Regions from separate parts of the Streptomyces sp. NPDC107522 genome, predicted to be linked through region 2. Evidence: riboswitches for the same ligand, from Rfam matches in the RefSeq annotation. Region 2 holds a riboswitch; each other region holds the start of a gene.
What was found. A riboswitch is a leader RNA that binds a small molecule or an ion and turns the genes downstream of it on or off. The one in region 2 is predicted to bind cobalamin.
Positions count from the first base shown of each region.

Region 1: linked by a shared signal. The riboswitch ahead of ACZ7L6_RS19210 (prenyltransferase/squalene oxidase repeat-containing protein) and the one ahead of ACZ7L6_RS38095 (cobalamin biosynthesis protein) in region 2 are both predicted to bind cobalamin.
Region 3: linked by a shared signal. The riboswitch ahead of ACZ7L6_RS11045 (ribonucleoside-diphosphate reductase subunit alpha) and the one ahead of ACZ7L6_RS38095 (cobalamin biosynthesis protein) in region 2 are both predicted to bind cobalamin.

Region 1 is NZ_JBVKAU010000005.1:447,789-453,481, reverse strand. Features, by position in the region: gene ACZ7L6_RS19225 (MBL fold metallo-hydrolase) at 1-211, shown strand, start outside; gene ACZ7L6_RS19220 (nuclear transport factor 2 family protein) at 254-742, shown strand; gene ACZ7L6_RS19215 (phosphotransferase) at 782-1,447, opposite strand; cobalamin riboswitch at 1,483-1,624, shown strand; gene ACZ7L6_RS19210 (prenyltransferase/squalene oxidase repeat-containing protein) at 1,736-2,962, shown strand; gene ACZ7L6_RS19205 (SCO2322 family protein) at 2,959-3,594, shown strand; gene ACZ7L6_RS19200 (CbiQ family ECF transporter T component) at 3,708-4,781, shown strand; gene ACZ7L6_RS19195 (ABC transporter ATP-binding protein) at 4,778-5,693, shown strand, end outside.
Region 2 is NZ_JBVKAU010000020.1:87,837-93,529, reverse strand. Features, by position in the region: gene ACZ7L6_RS38105 (inorganic phosphate transporter) at 90-1,325, shown strand; gene ACZ7L6_RS38100 (hypothetical protein) at 1,360-1,581, shown strand; cobalamin riboswitch at 2,173-2,312, shown strand; gene ACZ7L6_RS38095 (cobalamin biosynthesis protein) at 2,415-3,374, shown strand; gene ACZ7L6_RS38090 (cobyric acid synthase) at 3,371-4,882, shown strand; gene cobN (cobaltochelatase subunit CobN) at 4,879-5,693, shown strand, end outside.
Region 3 is NZ_JBVKAU010000003.1:220,432-226,124, forward strand. Features, by position in the region: gene ACZ7L6_RS11035 (NACHT domain-containing protein) at 1-2,123, opposite strand, end outside; gene ACZ7L6_RS11040 (GNAT family N-acetyltransferase) at 2,267-2,773, shown strand; cobalamin riboswitch at 2,791-2,965, shown strand; gene ACZ7L6_RS11045 (ribonucleoside-diphosphate reductase subunit alpha) at 3,092-5,473, shown strand; gene ACZ7L6_RS11050 (ribonucleotide-diphosphate reductase subunit beta) at 5,473-5,693, shown strand, end outside.

The sequences.
Region 1 (5,693 bases), on a different contig from region 2:
CCTCACCGGACTGCTGGCGTTGCTGTCCGAGCCCCTCACCCCCTGGCAGCTGGCCGAACGCATGGAATGGAACCGGACCTGGGACCAGATCCCCTACGGCTCACGGAACATCGCGATCGCCGAGGCCGAGTCGCATCTGCGGCAGCTGGTGAAGCTGGGGCGGGCGGAGGCGGTGGCGGGGAGTGAGCCGGTGACATACGTGGCGGTGTAATTCGATCGTGCCGCTGCGCTCCCGGCTGGTACCAACGGCCTCATGGACCCCATGGAGCAACTCCTCGCCGAACGTGCCTGCGAGCGCCTGATCCTCGACTTCGTCCACCGCCTCGACCTCGGCGAACCGGCCTCCGTCGCCGACCTGTTCACCGAGGACGGCCGGTGGGAGTGGCCTCCTCCGGGAGACGGTCGGCGTTCCGAGGGACGGAAGGCACTGCGGACGTACTTCGGCGCACGGCCGGCGGACAAACTCTCGCGGCGGATCATGTCCAACATCCGCGTCACGGTGACCTCCCCGGACACGGCCGAGGCCACGTCGTACTTCACGACGTACCGCGTCGAAGGCTGGACGGGCGGCATGGTGCCGGCCGGCCCGCCGGTCCAGGTCGGCCTCCCCCACTCTCGACTTCGCTCGAGCGGGGGGACCCCCATCGAGGACACCTTCCGTCGCATCGCCGGTCAGTGGCTGCTGGCCTCCCGCACCCTGCACCTGCCGTTCGGCGGCCCCATGCCGAGGGTCGACAGCTGAGCTATTCCGCGGACCGGTGCCCGCCTCCACTCGCGTCCACTAGCGCATGAACGTACGGATCAACTCCCCGGCGTCACCGAGGAGTTCGACCTCACGCCGAGTCATCGTCGGATTCTCCGCGCGGCGCCGCAGCGCCTGCGCCAGGCCGGCCTCGGTGAGGTCGCACGGGTCGGCGAGCAAGGCGGCCAGGAGGGGTCGGGCAGGTTCGGCGAAGGGTCCGTCGTCCACGGCGACCTGGGCGAGGATCACCGCGGAGGAGCCCCAGTCCAGGGCGGGGTCGCCGTCCCGTGCGTTGTCCCAGTCGATCACGTAGGGGCCGTCGGGCGTGAGGATGACGTTGTCGGGATGCAGGTCCAGGTGCAGCACCGAGCCCTGAGACCGGTGTGCGGGGACGCGGTGCAGTTGCCGCAGCAGGCGGGCGAGGATGCCGCCCGCCTCGTCCGCGCCCATCTCCCCCTCGGCCAGCGCCCGCAGCATCGTCGGCCCCGACAGCCGCTGCATCACCAGATCGGTCCGCGAGGAGTCGGCGAGCCGCACCCGCGGCGCCGGATAGCCGTGTTCGCGCACGTGCGCCATCACCGCGCCCTCGGCCGGCCCATCCCCGTACCCGTCCCGGAAGCGGCGCACCACCCACGCCTCGTCGAGTTCGTACACGTCCGCGGTACGCCCCGACCCGAGCAGTCTCCCCACGGTCCCCTCAGCCATGGCCCGAACCTACCCGCCCGCCCAGGCGGCCCTCAGGGGTTCGGTTACGGCCGGGTAGAGTGTCGGCGTCGTCATCACACCCGTACGGGGGGAAGCCGGTGCAAATCCGGCGCTGACCCGCAACCGTGAGCCACCCAGTGGCAAGCCGGATCGCCCCGCACGGGTCTTGTGACCGGCTCACGTGCACCGGCAACCGGCCGGCGCACGGCACCGTCGAGGTACGGAGCCGAGCCGCCCGGGGTCTCCCCTGTGCTGCCCGGTTCCCCTAGGGAAGGGCACCCGCCGATCATGTACGTCCGCCGCAGCGCCGCGGCCCTGGCCGCCGTCACCGTGATCGGCACGGCCACTGCCACGCCCGCAGTCGCCGCCGACTCGTCCCCGTCCGCGTCACCGTCCGTCGCGCTCCCCGCCGGGCTGTACGGCACGACCGACCCGACGTACGACGGTGTCTGGCGCCAGTCCCTCGCGCTGCTCGCCCAGGACACGGTGGGCGTGAAGCCGGCGGCGAAGGCCGTGGACTGGCTCACCGGGCAGCAGTGCGCCAGCGGGGCATTCGCCGCGTTCCGCGCCGACACCTCGAAGGCCTGCGACGCGAAGACCATGGTCGACACCAACAACACGGCCGCCGCCGTCCAGGCCCTCGCCGCGCTCGGCGGACACGACGCCGTGACCGGCAAGGCGGTGGCCTGGCTGAAGTCCGTGCAGAACAAGGACGGAGGGTGGGGGTACGCGGCGGGCGGCGCGAGTGACGCGAACTCGACCTCCGTGGTGATCGGTGCGCTCGCGGCCGTCGGTGAGAAGCCGGGCGACGTACGCAAGGGGGGCAAGTCGCCGTACGACGCCCTGGTGTCCCTCGCCCTCCCCTGCGGTGAGGACGGTGGCGGCGCCTTCGCCTACCAGCCGGACAAGAAGGGCAAGTTGTCGGCCAACGCGGATGCGACGGCGGCGGCCGTCGTCGGCGCGTTGGGCCAGGGCATGCTGACGGCGAAGGCGGGCGACAAGGCGGAGGCCGCCTGCGCCGACGGCTCCCGCCTCACCCCGGAGCAGGCAGCGGCCAACGGCGCCGCGTACCTCGGCAAGGAACTCGCCAAGGACGGCCACCTCACGTCCGCCCTCGCCGGCGCCGAGGACCAGCCCGACTACGGCAACACCGCGGACGCGGTCGTCGCACTCGCCGTACAGGGTGGTGAGGCGGCGGCCCAGAAGCCCCTGGAGTGGTTGGAGAAGAACGCCGCGTCCTGGGCGAAGCAGAGCGGCCCGGCAGCCTACGCCCAGCTGATCCTCGCCGCCGACGCGGCGGGCGCCGACCCCCGGGACTTCGCCGGCACGGACCTGGTCGAGCAGCTCAACGCGACGGGCCCGGCACCCCACAAGGCGGCGGACAAGGCCGCGGACGAGAAGGAGGAGGACGAGGACAGCCCCTTCGGCGTGTGGTGGTACGTCGGCATCTTCCTGGTCGTGGGCATCGGCATCGGCTTCCTGCTGAGCGGCCGCAACAAGGGCGGACGGCAGTGATACGCCGCGCGCTCGCCCCGCTCCTGGCCGCGCTGGTCCTCCTGACCGGCGCGGCCCAGGCCGCCCAGGCGACCGGCTACCGCTACTGGTCCTTCTGGGACCGCGACGGCGACACCTGGACCTACGCCACCCAGGGCCCCTCCACCGCCCGCCCCTCCGACGGCGACGTCCAGGGCTTCCGCTTCGCGGTGAGCGAGGACTCCAAGGACGCGGCCCGCCCGAGGGGCGCGGCGGTGTTCGAGGTGATCTGCGCGAGGACTCCGCCCCAGGACGGCAAGAAGCGGGTTGCTCTCGTCATCGACTTCGGTACGCCGGCTGACGCCCCGTCGGGCGAGACGCCACCGGCTCGACGTACGGCATGCGCGCGGGTGACCGCCGACGCGACAACCGCGGAAGCGCTCGCCTCCGTGGCCAGGCCGCTGCGGTACGACACGAACGCCCTGTTGTGCGCGATCGCGGGGTACCCGGAGAAGGGGTGCGGGGAGCAGGTGTCGGGGGCGAAGAAACCGACGGCCACCGAGAAGACGGACGAGTCGGACGGCGGCCCGTCGCTGGGCCTGGTCGCGGGGATCGCCGTAGTGGCCGTGTTGGGAACGGCAGCGCTGTGGCAGGCACGACGGCGGCGAGCGTGACGGCAGGCGGAGCCACCCAGCCTGCGGGCAGTCGTGCCGCTGGGGCGGCGCCCGTCCCTAAGAGGGGCGGCACCCGGCCGGCGCAGGCAAGCGTCCCAACCCCCCGCCCACAGCTGCACCCCGGTGCCTGGTGGCTCTGGTCCCTGTCCCTCGGCACCGCCGCAACCCGCACCACCAACCCCCTCCTCCTCACCCTCCTCATAGCAACCTCCGCCTACGTAGTAGCCACCTGCCGCCCCGACACCCCCACAGCCCGCTCCTACACCGCCTTCGTCAAACTCGCCCTCGCCGTCCTCCTCATCCGCCTCCTCTTCGCCACCGCCCTCGGCTCCCCCCTCCCCGGCACCCACGTGATCGTCACCCTCCCCGAACTCCCGCTTCCCCACTGGGCCCAGGGCATCCGCCTGGGCGGCAAGGTCACCGCCGAGACCCTCCTCAGCGCCCTCTACGACGGTCTGAGACTCGCCACCCTCCTCATCTGCGTAGGCGCGGCGAACTCCCTCGCCGGCCCGACCCGCCTCCTCAAGTCCCTCCCCGGCGCCCTCTACGAAATGGGCGTGGCGGTGGTGGTCGCCCTCACCTACGCTCCCCACCTGATCGCCGACGTCCAGCGTCTGCGCGCCGCCCGCCGCCTGCGCGGCCGCCCCCACACCGGCATCCGCGGCCTGCTGCACGTCGGGCTCCCGGTCCTGGAGGGCGCGTTGGAACGCTCCGTCGCGCTCGCCGCCGCGATGGACGCCCGCGGCTACGGCCGTACCGCCGACGTCCCGCCCCGCGTCCGCCGTACGACCACCGCGCTCACCCTCGGCGGCCTGCTGGGCGTCTGCGCGGGGACGTACGGCCTCCTCACCGCCGAAGGCGGCACGTACGGCGTCCCGGCCCTCCTCATCGGAGTCGCCGCCGCCCTGGCAGGGCTCCGCCTCGGCGGTCGCCGCACCCTGCGCACCCGTTACCGCCCGGACCGCTGGGACGCCCGCGCCTGGCTGGTCGCCGGTTCCGGCGCGGCGGTCGCCGCCCTGCTGACCCTCGCCGCGACCCGCGACCCGGCGGCCCTGCACCCCGGCGTGATCCCCCTCGAGGTCCCCACCCTCCCCCTGTGGCCCGCGGCGGCCGTCCTACTCGGCCTGCTCCCGGCCTTCGTCAGCCCCGCACCCCGCAGTCCCGCCGCCCCCAAGGAGCCGTCGTGATCCGCTTCGAGAACATGTCGGTGACCTACGACGGCGCCCCCGAACCCACCGTCCAGTGCGTCGACTTCGAGGTCCCGGAAGGCGAACTGGTCCTCCTCGTCGGCCCGTCCGGCGTCGGCAAGTCCACCGTCCTCGGCGCGGTGAGCGGACTCGTCCCGCACTTCACCGGAGGCACCCTGCGCGGCCGCGTCACGGTGGCCGGCCGGGACACGCGCACCCACAAGCCCCGCGAACTCGCGGACGTGGTGGGCACGGTGGGCCAGGACCCCCTCTCCCACTTCGTGACCGACACCGTCGAGGACGAACTGGCCTACGGCATGGAGTCACTGGGCCTCGTCCCCGACGTCATGCGCCGCCGGGTCGAGGAGACCCTGGACCTCCTCGGCCTCACCGACCTCCGCAACCGCCCCATCGCCACCCTCTCCGGCGGCCAGCAGCAGCGCGTGGCGATCGGCTCCGTCCTCACCCCGCACCCCAGCGTCCTGGTCCTCGACGAACCGACGTCAGCCCTGGACCCGGCCGCCGCCGAAGAGGTCCTGGCGGTCCTCCAACGCCTGGTCCACGACCTGGGCACCACCATCCTGATGGCCGAACACCGCCTGGAACGAGTCATCCAGTACGCCGACCAGGTCGCCCTGCTCCCGTCCCCGGGCGCGGCCCCGATCCTCGGCACCCCGGCGGAGGTGATGGCCGTGTCCCCGGTGTATCCCCCGGTCGTAGACCTCGGCCGCCTGGCAGGCTGGTCCCCCCTGCCTCTGACGGTCCGGGACGCGCGGCGGTGTGCAGCGGACCTGCGGGAACAGCTCAAGGAGCGGGAGGGCCTCGCCCTCAAGGGGCGCGGGGAACTGCGCGATCAACCACAACGAACCCTCAGCCGCCAACGATCAACACCCCCCGCGCTATTGGGCGAAA
Region 2 (5,693 bases):
ACACCGTGCGGCCTGCCCCAGTTCACCTTCCGTTCACTCAGGTTACCTACGTTCGACAGGCCAACGACCTCGAACGATTGCCTGGGTAAATGGAAAACTTCTCGCTGATCCTCGCGATTGTGGTGGTAACCGCACTCGCGTTCGATTTCACGAACGGTTTCCACGACACCGCCAACGCGATGGCCACGACCATCTCGACCGGTGCGCTCAAGCCCAAGGTCGCGGTGGCCATGTCCGCCGTGCTGAACCTTGTAGGCGCCTTCCTCTCCGTGGAGGTCGCCAACACGATCTCCAAGGGTCTCGTCGACGAGACCGGCATCCGTCCCGAGGTCATCTTCGCCGCCTTGGTCGGCGCGATCCTCTGGAACCTCCTGACCTGGCTGGTCGGACTTCCGTCCAGCTCCTCGCACGCCCTCATGGGCGGTCTGATCGGCGCCACCATCGCCTCGGCGGGCATGGGCGCGGTCCACGGTGACGTACTGGTCACCAAGGTCCTCATCCCGGCGATCGCGGCCCCGCTGGTCGCGGGCATCGCCGCCATGCTGGCCACCCGCCTGACGTACTCCCTGGGCAAGAAGGCCGACGGCAACGCGTCCAAGAAGGGCTACCGCGCCGGCCAGATAGCCTCCGCCGGCCTGGTCTCCCTCGCCCACGGCACCAACGACGCGCAGAAGACGATGGGCATCATCACCCTCGCCCTGGTCGCCGGCGGCACCCTCGCCCCCGACTCCGACCCTCCCACCTGGGTCATCCTCTCCGCGGGTCTGGCCATCGCGCTCGGCACCTACCTCGGCGGCTGGCGCATCATCCGCACCATGGGCAAGGGCCTGACCGACCTCCAGCCGCAGCAGGGCTTCGCCGCCCAGACCAGCGCCGCGACGGTCATCCTGGCCTCCTCCCACCTCGGCTTCTCCCTCTCCACCACGCACTCCGTCTCCGGCTCGGTGATGGGTGCGGGCCTCGGCCGCAAGGGCGGCGTCGTCCGCTGGTCGACCGCCACCCGCATGTTCGTCGCCTGGGGCCTCACGCTCCCGGCCGCCGCGCTGGTCGGCGCGCTCGCGGAGTACGTGACGGGCTTCGGCAACTGGGGCACGGCCCTCGTGGCGGTCTTCCTGGTCGCCTCCAGCGCCGCGATCTGGAAGCTCTCCCGCCGTGAGGTCGTCGACCACACGAACGTCAACGAGACCGACGAGCCGGCCGGCGTGGTGACCACAGCCATCGCCGCCGTGACCCCGCCCCCGACAGGCACGGCGACCGAGGACCTCACGGCCACGATCCCGGCCCCGGCGACCGAACCGGCGGCCTCGCCGGCCACCACGGTCTGAGCCCCGCCCACCCGGTAACGAAGGAAACAGCAGTATGAAGATCGACTGGGCGGCCCTCGGTTCCGTCTTCGGCGTCAGCCTCGTGGTCACGGTGGCCCTCGTGGGCCTGTTCACCCTCGGCATCGCGGGCCTGTCCCGCCAGGAGAAGGCCTCGGCCCAGGGCGGCTCGGCCGCCTTCGCGGTCACCGGCGCGTACGCGTGCTTCGCTGCGTGTGCGGCGGCTGTGGGATACGGGATCTATCTGATCGTGGCCTGACATACGGATTGCGCCGGGCGGGTGCGGGGACGACGTTCCCCGCACCCGCCCGGTCGTCATTTCCGGGACAGTAGCGCGACCTTGCTGTCGTACAGAGGGGCGCCGAACTCGATACAGCCGGCGAGTCGTGGCCGGACTCCCACCGGACGCCACGGCGGCTGTCCATGGTGAAGAAGGCGGCCAGTTCGTCAGCCTCCGCGCCATCCGATTCCTTCAGACGGACAGGCTCCGCCGTCAGTTCCTCACCCCGTCGCTCCACGATCAGCCGACCGAACAAGTACTCGGCGCCGTGCTCGGCGCCGGCGGGAAAGACCCACCGCCGCGCCGAGCCCTGCCAAGAGGCGGGCTGCTCCCGGTCCACCCGATTCGTCAATTCCCATACAGTTTCGACGAGTTCCTTACATCTCGTAGCACCTCGTACGACTTATTGGAGGCGCCCGATACCCTCGCCGCAACGGACTTCGCGGAAGGCCACCCGTCACAGGGAATTCGACCCGAGTCGGTTTCCTGGGCCCCGGCGGGGTGCTGGCCGGTGCCACTCATGTGGGCTTCTGCACACTCTCCCCTCGCAGGTCAACAGCAAGTTGACGCCCCTTCCAACCCCGTGGTGGACTGCCGGAGCCATGTACGGCGGTAGGAGAGGAAGCCGGTGTGAATCCGGCGCGGTCCCGCCACTGTCACCGGGGTAGATAGCCCCGGGAGCCAGGAACTCTCACCGCCGGTCTCGTCGAACCAGGGCGTGGACACCCTGAGTGAGGACATAACGCGATGCTCGCCTGCCGATCGAGATGCAGTGTCGGACCCACGTCTGAACCGACGGTCGGCTGACCCCGATGCGTGCCGATCGCGTCTTCGCGTACGGCGCCGCCGCCGGACTTCTCGGTGATCTGCTGCTCGGCGACCCGCGCCGGGGGCATCCGGTCGCCGCGTTCGGGCGGGCCGCCGGGGCCGTGGAGAAGGTGTTGTGGCGGGATCACCGCGGACGGGGCGTGCTGCACACCGCCGTGTGCGCGGGCGGTGCGGTGGCGCTCGGCGCCGTCGCGCAGCGCGTCGTACGGCCGTCGCGTGCCGCCTCCGTCGCGCTGACCGCCGCCGCCACCTGGGCCGTTGTCGGCGGGACCTCGCTCGCGCGTGAGGCGCGGGTCATCGGGCGTGCCCTCGATGCGGGGGACGTCGAGGGGGCCCGGGAGCGGCTGCCGCATCTGTGCGGGCGGGATCCGCAGGCGCTGGACGCGGACGGGATCGCCCGGGCCGTCGTCGAGTCCGTTGCGGAGAACACCTCCGATGCGGTGGTGGGGGCGCTCGTGTGGGGAGCCGTCGGTGGGGTGCCGGGGCTGCTCGGGTTCCGGGCCGTGAACACGCTGGACGCCATGGTGGGGCACAAGTCGGCCCGGTATCGGCGGTACGGGTGGGCCTCGGCCCGGCTCGACGACGTGGCGGGCTGGCCCGGCGCGCGGCTGACCGCCGTGCTGGCCGCTGTTGGGAGTGGTGACGCCCGCGGGGCCGTACGGGCGTGGCGGGCCGATGCCGCGAAGCACCCGAGCCCCAACGCCGGGCCCGTCGAGGCCTCGTTCGCGGGGGCCCTCGGGGTGCGCCTGGGCGGGACGCTGTCGTACGGCGGGCGGGTCGAGCACCGGCCCGTGCTCAACGGCGCCGCCGGGCGCCCCGTTCGGGTCACGGACATCGAGCGTGCCGTACGGCTGTCGCAGCGCGTGAGCTGGCTCGCGCTGGGCGTGTGCGCCGGCGCGCGGCTCCTGAAACGAGGCCGCACCAAGAGAGGACGTACGTCATGACGGGTGGTGGGCTTCTCGTCGCCGGTACCACCTCCGACGCCGGGAAGAGTGTCGTCACCGCCGGGATCTGCCGGTGGCTGGTGCGGCAGGGCGTCAAGGTAGCGCCCTTCAAGGCGCAGAACATGTCCCTCAATTCGTTCGTCACGCGCGAGGGCGCCGAGATCGGGCGGGCTCAGGCCATGCAGGCGCAGGCCTGTCGCGTCGAGCCGACCGCGCTGATGAATCCCGTGCTGCTCAAGCCCGGTGGCGAGCAGAGCAGCCAAGTCGTGCTGCTGGGCAAGCCGGTGGGTGAGCTGAGCGCACGCGGATACCACGGCGGGCGGCAGCAGGCGCTGCTGGGGACCGTGCTGGACTGTCTCGCCGAGTTGCGGGGCACGTATGACGCGGTGATCTGTGAGGGGGCGGGGAGTCCCGCCGAGATCAACCTCAGGCGGACCGACATCGTGAACATGGGGATCGCCCGGAACGCCGGGCTGCCCGTGCTCGTGGTCGGGGACATCGACCGCGGCGGGGTCTTCGCCTCGTTCTTCGGGACCGTCGCGCTCCTCAGCCCCAAGGACCAGGCGCTCGTCGCCGGGTTCCTCGTGAACAAGTTCCGGGGGGATGTCAGCCTCCTGGAGCCCGGCCTGGACATGCTGCACGGGCTCACCGGGCGGCGGACGTACGGTGTCCTGCCCTTCCGGCACGGGCTCGGCATCGACGAGGAGGACGGCCTGCGGGTCTCCCTGCGGGGGACGGTACGGGAGTCCAACGTCGCTCCGCCGGTCGGGGAGGACGTGCTGCGCGTCGCCGTCTGTGCGATTCCCCTGATGTCCAACTTCACCGACGTCGACGCCCTGGCCGCCGAGCCGGGTGTCGTCGTGCGGTTCGTGGACCGACCGGAGGAGCTCGCCGACGCCGACCTGGTGGTCATCCCCGGCACCCGCGGAACCGTCCGCGCCCTGGAGTGGCTGCGCGAGCGGGGGCTCGCCGAGGCCCTCGTGCGCCGGGTCGCCGAGCAGCGGCCCGTCCTCGGCATCTGCGGCGGCTTCCAGATCCTCGGCGAGCACATCGAGGACGACGTCGAGAGCCGGCGCGGGCATGTCGACGGGCTCGGGGTCCTGCCCGTCCGGGTGCGGTTCGCCCGCGAGAAGACCCTCACCCGGCCGAGCGGGGAAGCTCTCGGCGAGCACGTCGACGGGTACGAGATCCATCACGGGGTTGCCGAGATATCGGGTGGCGACCCCTTCCTGGACGGCTGCCGGGTCGGCCAGACCTGGGGCACGCACTGGCACGGCTCGCTCGAGTCGGACGGTTTCCGGCGGGCCTTCCTGCGGGAGGTGGCGGCCGCCGCGGGCCGCCGCTTCGTGCCGGCCGCCGACACGTCGTTCGCCGCGCTGCGCGAGGAGCAGCTCGACCGGCTCGGCGACCTGATCGAACAGCACGCGGACACGGACGCGCTCTGGCGGCTCATCGAGTCGGGCGCGCCGCAAGGACTGCCTTTCATTCCACCGGGAGCGCCCGCATGAGCACTGTGTTGTTGTTGTCGACCGCCGACACGGACCTGCTGGCGGCCCGGGCCGCCTCCGGTGCCGACTACCGGATCGGCAACCCGACGCGCGTGGACGTCGACGGCGAGCTGGCCGCGCTGCTCGACGGCGCGGACATCGCCGTCGTACGGCTGCTGGGCGGCAAGCGGGCCTGGGAGGACGGGCTCGCCAAGCTGAAGGCGTCCGGTGTCCCGACCGTGCTGCTGGGCGGCGAGGCCGTCCCCGACGCCGAGTTGATGGCCGAGTCGTCCGTCCCGGCCGGTGTCGTGGCCGAGGCGCTGAAGTACCTTGTCGAGGGCGGGCCCGCCAACCTCACCGAACTCGCGCGGTTCCTCTCGGACACCGTGCTGCTGACGGGCGAGGGCTTCGTCGAGCCGCAGAAGATGCCGGAATACGGCGTCCACGGCGAGCGCCCCTTCGTCGAGGGCCGTCCGACCGTCGGCGTGCTCTTCTACCGGGCCCATGAGCTGAGTGGCAACACCGCCTTCGTGGACACCCTGTGCGACGCCGTCGAGGCGCACGGCGCCAACGCCCTTCCCGTGTACTGCGGTTCGCTGCGCGGCGCGGACGACGGACTGTACGAGATCCTCGGCAAGGCCGACGCCCTCGTCGCCACCGTCCTCGCGGCGGGCGGCACGCACGCCTCGCAGGCATCGGCGGGCGGCGACGAGGAGGCCTGGGACATCGGCGCGCTCGCCGACCTGAACGTCCCGGTGCTGCAAGGGCTCTGCCTCACCTCGTCCCGGGCCGCCTGGGACGAGTCGGACGCCGCCCTCTCCCCCATGGACGC
Region 3 (5,693 bases), on a different contig from region 2:
CGGTCGGAGACGCTCCGCAGTGCGGCTCCGAGTTGCTTGAGCAGCCTCAGTTTCGCGTCGTCGAGGGTGCGCTGGTCTCCCTTGAACCCGGCCCAGCTCTCGCGCGCCCTCTCCACGATGCCGCTGAGCAGTCTCGGATCGTCCTCCACGCTCTCGATCTCCATGGCGGCCGCGTACAGATCCAGAGCCTTCGGGTCGTCCGTGCGGCGGTCCGCGGCCCTGCAGAGCCGGTGGGCCAAGGTGTGTCCCCGCACGGGTGACTGGCGGACCAGCTCCTCGATCTCCCTCTTCATCTCGACGCGGACACCGCCCCGTCGGGCCTTGAGTTTCGCCGCCCGCCTGCGGGACAACAGCACCAGGGCGATGAGCAGTTCGCGACTGGGGCCGGGCGGCTGCAGCGCCTGCTCGACGAGGTCTCCGGCGCCCCGCTCGCCCAGCTGGTTCAGGATGCGGTAGCCGAAGTAGGCCTGGATGATGCTGTGCGGGAAGCGGACCTTGCGCTCGAACCCCTCCACCAGAGCGAGCTTGTCCGCGTTGCTCGCGAAGCGGGCGAGGACGGCACGGCACTGGTCCATGTTGCCCTCGCGCAGCCGCCTTCTCTCCTCCTCGCCGAGCCGCTCGCAGAGCACGTCCCAGATCTGTTGCCGGTGCCACTCGGAGAGGACGTTCCCGCGCCTGCCGTACCGGTCGAAGCCGCGCCGGCTGGTCCACATGTGCTCGGCCCTGGCCTGCGCGCGCCGCGCCGGACCCGGGTGGACGTCCGTGTTCAGCAGCTCCCCGAAGCCGACTTCCAGCTTGTCCTGGATCAGCCCCACGCAGGCCAGGGCCGAGACAGCTTCGAGGGTGTCACGGCGCTCCTGCGGGGTCAGTGTGACGTCCTGGCGCAGCCGGCCCTGGCACAGCGCCTCGTCCCACGTCTCAAGCAGCCACAGCCGCAGCGTGCCGCGGTCCCGGCTGCGGGTGTTCATGTGCTGCGGGTCGTTGTCCGGCCGGTCGTGCTCCAGGGCTCCGTGGCGGTGCAGTTCCCGGGCGATCTGCAGATAGACGGGTGACTCGGTCACCTCCGCCGTCTCGACGATCCAGTCCACGCGGCGCTCGTCCGTCTCCGGGACGTGCGCCTGGACGAAGCGCAGGGCCTCCTCCTCGCTGAGCGGTTCCAGCTCCACGATCGCCGCGGAGGTGCTCTCCAGCGGGCTGTGCGGCCGCGAGGCGATGACGAGGGGCAGCTTCTCCTCGTGGGCCCGCTCGATGGCCTGCCGGATGATGTTGTCCCGGTTCTGCTGGAGGCCGTCGCCGAGGAGGGCCTCCTCCAGTCCGTCGGCGATGACGACCGGCTTGTCGTCGGCGAGCAGTTGCTGCCAGACCCGCTCGGTCTTGCCGCGCGCGAGGATGCCGCGCGGTGCCTCGTCGGCGAAGCGCTGTCTGGCCATGCGTTCGAAGTCCAGGTCGGTTCCGTCGGTCGCGTCCCGCAGCCGGATCGGCACGGGCACGGCGTTCTGCCGGGCCAGCAGCTCGGTGAGCCGTACCAGGACGGCTGTCTTGCCGACGCCGACGCCGCCGACCAGCAGATAGGGCCGGCGGTTGTCACGCTCCCGCAGCCGTTCGGCGATGACCTGGGCGACCTCCTCGCGGCCGACGATCTCGGCGGTGTCCGGTCCGGCGGTGGGCACCAGCCGACGGGGATCGACCCGGGCCTTGGCGAGGTAGCGCCGCTTGGTCCACCGGTACCACCAGAACAGGAAGAGCGCGGCGGCGACCGAAGCGGTGAGTACCGGCCCGATGAACCGCACGAGGGCGTCGACCCCCGGTTCGTCCTGCAGTTTTTCGATGGTCGTCGGACCGTCGGCGATCAGCATGTGCACACCCGCCCCGACCCAACCGAGCACCACGAGCGCGCCGAGTACCCACCCCGCCCTGGCCACGTTGGTGTACGAGATCCACCTGCGCCATTTCTTGGGACGCGTCGTGCCGCGGCGGGCCTCCAGACGGATCGTCAGCGAGTGCCAGTGGCCCACGAACCCGCGCCTGGCCCAGCTGCCCGCCCTCCTCGGAGCCAGCGTCGCCATCGGCGCGTTGCGCGGCCGCTCCTTGCCGGGCGGGCGGCGGACGACTCTCGTCATCATGCGTCTCCTTCCGAGAAGGGCTCTCGAAACGGAGGGACCGCGGGCGCCGACGCCTACCTCCATGGAAGCACTCCCAGCCCGCCCTGCAACCCGGTCGAAAAACCCCGGGCCCGCGGCCGTCCCCGTCCGGCAGACTCGGGCCCATGGACATCGTGATCCGGCAGGTGGAACCCGGAGAGTACGAGGCCCTCGGTGAGATCACCGCGCAGGCCTACCTCCAGGACGGGCTGCTCGACTTCGGGCACAGCGACGAGTACCTCGGCGAACTGAGGGACGTGGCCAAGCGGACGGCCGCCGCCGAGGTGCTGGTCGCCGTGGAGAACGGCCGCGTCGTCGGCGGCGTCACCTTCGTGCCGTCCGGCGGCCCCATGGCCGACATAGCCGGCCCCGGCGAGGCGGAGATCCGCATGCTGGCGGTCTCACGGGAGGCACGCGGCCGGGGCGTCGGCGAGGCCCTCGTGCGGGCCTGTATCGACCGCGCACGGGCCACGGACGGCTGCCTACGGATCGTCCTGTCGACCCAGCGCACCATGCACGGCGCCCACCGCATCTACGAACGTCTGGGCTTCGCTCGCACACCCGACCGGGACTGGAACCCGATCCCGCACCTCGACGACATCACTCTCCTCACCTATGAGTTGACGCTCTGAAACCACCGCGACACAACATCTGGGGGTGGCGTGGCGGGTGAGCACAAGATGTATGCTCATGCTCGCTGTCGCCGCAGGGGAATCCGGTGCGAATCCGGAACTGTCCCGCAACGGTGTACTTGTGCATGTCTTTTCCCGGAATCGTCGTGCGCAGGAGTCAGTCCGAGGACCTGCCGACAGTGCACCCGGCCATCCGGTCGGCGTGCCCTGACGTCCGGGCCTCGTGGAATGGGCCGGTGGACGCGACGCCGTGTGCGCTCGTGTGCTGCCCCCTGCCCTCGTGCGAGGCCCCCGTGCCGAGCGAGGGAGAGCCCCCACGTGACCATCGCGCCAGCAGACCCGGCCTCAGCAGTGCCGTCCGCGGCAATGGCGGCGACCGACGGTCCCGGTGCCGCGCTGCTGCGGATCCTGACCGAGCTGACCGCCGACCTCCCCGACGCCGACCCCGGCCGGGTCGCCGCCGCCGCGCTGCGCGGCCGGTCCGCCCGGGCCGACGAGGCCGAGTTGCGCGAGCTGGCCACGGAGGCGGCCGCCGGTCTCATCTCCGAGGACCCCGCTTACTCCCGGCTGGCCGCCCGGCTGCTGACCATCTCCATCGCCGCCGAGGCCGCCTCGCAGGGCGTGACGTCCTTCACCGAGTCCGTCGCGGTCGGGCACCGGGAGGGCCTCATCGCCGACCGGACCGCCGAGTTCGTGCGCCTGCACGCCGCCCGCCTGGACGCCCTCGTCGACCCGGCCGCCGACGACCGCTTCGGCTACTTCGGCCTGCGCACCCTGCACAGCCGCTACCTGCTCCGGCACCCCCTCACCCGCAAGGTCATCGAGACGCCCCAGCACTTCATGCTGCGTGTCGCCGCAGGCCTCGCCGAGGACGACACCGTCCGCGCCCTGGACGAAGTCGCCGCGCTCTACGGGCTCATGAGCCGCCTCGACTACCTGCCCTCCTCCCCCACGCTCTTCAACTCCGGCACCCGGCACCCCCAGATGTCGTCCTGCTACCTCCTCGACTCCCCGCTGGACGAGCTGGATTCCATCTACGACCGCTACCACCAGGTCGCCCGCCTCTCGAAGCACGCCGGCGGCATCGGGCTGTCGTACTCCCGCATCCGCAGCCGGGGTTCGCTGATCCGCGGCACCAACGGGCACTCCAACGGCATCGTCCCGTTCCTGAAGACGCTCGACGCCTCCGTCGCCGCCGTGAACCAGGGCGGCCGGCGCAAGGGTGCCGCCGCCGTCTACCTCGAGACCTGGCACTCCGACATCGAGGAGTTCCTGGAGCTGCGGGACAACACCGGTGAGGACGCCCGCCGTACGCACAACCTGAACCTCGCGCACTGGATCCCGGACGAGTTCATGCGCCGGGTCAACGCCGACGAGCAGTGGAGCCTCTTCTCACCGGCCGATGTGCCCGAGCTGGTCGACCTGTGGGGCGAGGAGTTCGACGCGGCGTACCGGAAGGCGGAGGCGGCGGGGCTCGCGAAGAAGACCATCCCCGCCCGTGACCTGTACGGCCGCATGATGCGCACCCTCGCGCAGACCGGCAACGGCTGGATGACCTTCAAGGACGCCGCCAACCGCACCGCCAACCAGACGGCCCTGCCCGGCCATGTCGTCCACTCCTCGAACCTCTGCACCGAGATCCTGGAGGTCACCGACGACGGGGAGACGGCGGTCTGCAACCTGGGGTCGGTCAACCTCGGCGCCTTCGTGGACGGGAACGACATCGACTGGGAGCGGCTGGACGCCACCGTCCGCACCGCCGTCACCTTCCTCGACCGTGTCGTCGACATCAACTTCTACCCGACCGAGCAGGCGGGCCGGTCCAACGCCAAGTGGCGCCCGGTGGGCCTCGGCGCGATGGGCCTGCAGGACGTCTTCTTCAAGCTGCGTCTGCCCTTCGACTCCCCCGAGGCCAAGGCGCTCTCCACCCGCATCGCCGAGCGCATCATGCTCGCCGCGTACGAGGCGTCCGCCGACCTGGCCGAGCGCAGCGGCCCGCTGCCGGCCTGGGAGAAGACGCGTACGGCCAAGGGTGTCCTGCACCCCGACCACTACGACGCCGAGCTGAGCTGGCCGGAGCGCTGGGCGGCCCTGCGCAAGCGGATCGCGACAGTCGGCATGCGCAACAGCCTCCTCCTCGCCATCGCGCCGACCGCCACCATCGCCTCCATCGCCGGCGTCTACGAGTGCATCGAGCCGCAGGTCTCCAACCTGTTCAAGCGCGAGACGCTCTCCGGCGAGTTCCTCCAGGTCAACTCCTACCTGGTGAAGGACCTGAAGGAGCTGGGCGTGTGGGACGCCCGCACCCGTGAGGCCCTGCGCGACTCCAACGGCTCGGTGCAGGACTTCGCCTGGATCCCGGCGGACGTGCGGGCCCTGTACCGCACGGCGTGGGAGATCCCGCAGCGCGGCCTGATCGACATGGCGGCGGCGAGGACCCCGTTCCTCGACCAGTCCCAGTCCCTGAACCTCTTCATGGAGACGCCGACCATCGGCAAGCTCTCCTCGATGTACGCGTACGCCTGGAAGCAGGGCCTGAAGACGACGTACTACCTGCGCTCGCGCCCGGCGACCCGCATCGCCCGCGCGGCACAAGCCCAAGCTCAGCCCGAGAAGACCATCCCCGTCCAGCAGGTCGCCGAGCCCGACGCCGTCGCCTGCTCCCTGGAAAACCCCGAGTCCTGCGAGGCCTGCCAGTAATGTCCAACCAGAACCTGCTCGACCCCGGCTTCGAGCTGACTCTCCGCCCGATGCGCTACCCCGACTTCTACGAGCGCTACCGGGACGCCATCAAGAACACCTGGACCGTCGAGGAGGTCGACCTCCACTCGGACGTCGCCGACCTCGCCAAGCTCAGCCCCGCCGAGCAGCACCTCATCGGCCGCCTGGTCGCCTTCTTCGCGACGGGCGACTCGATCGT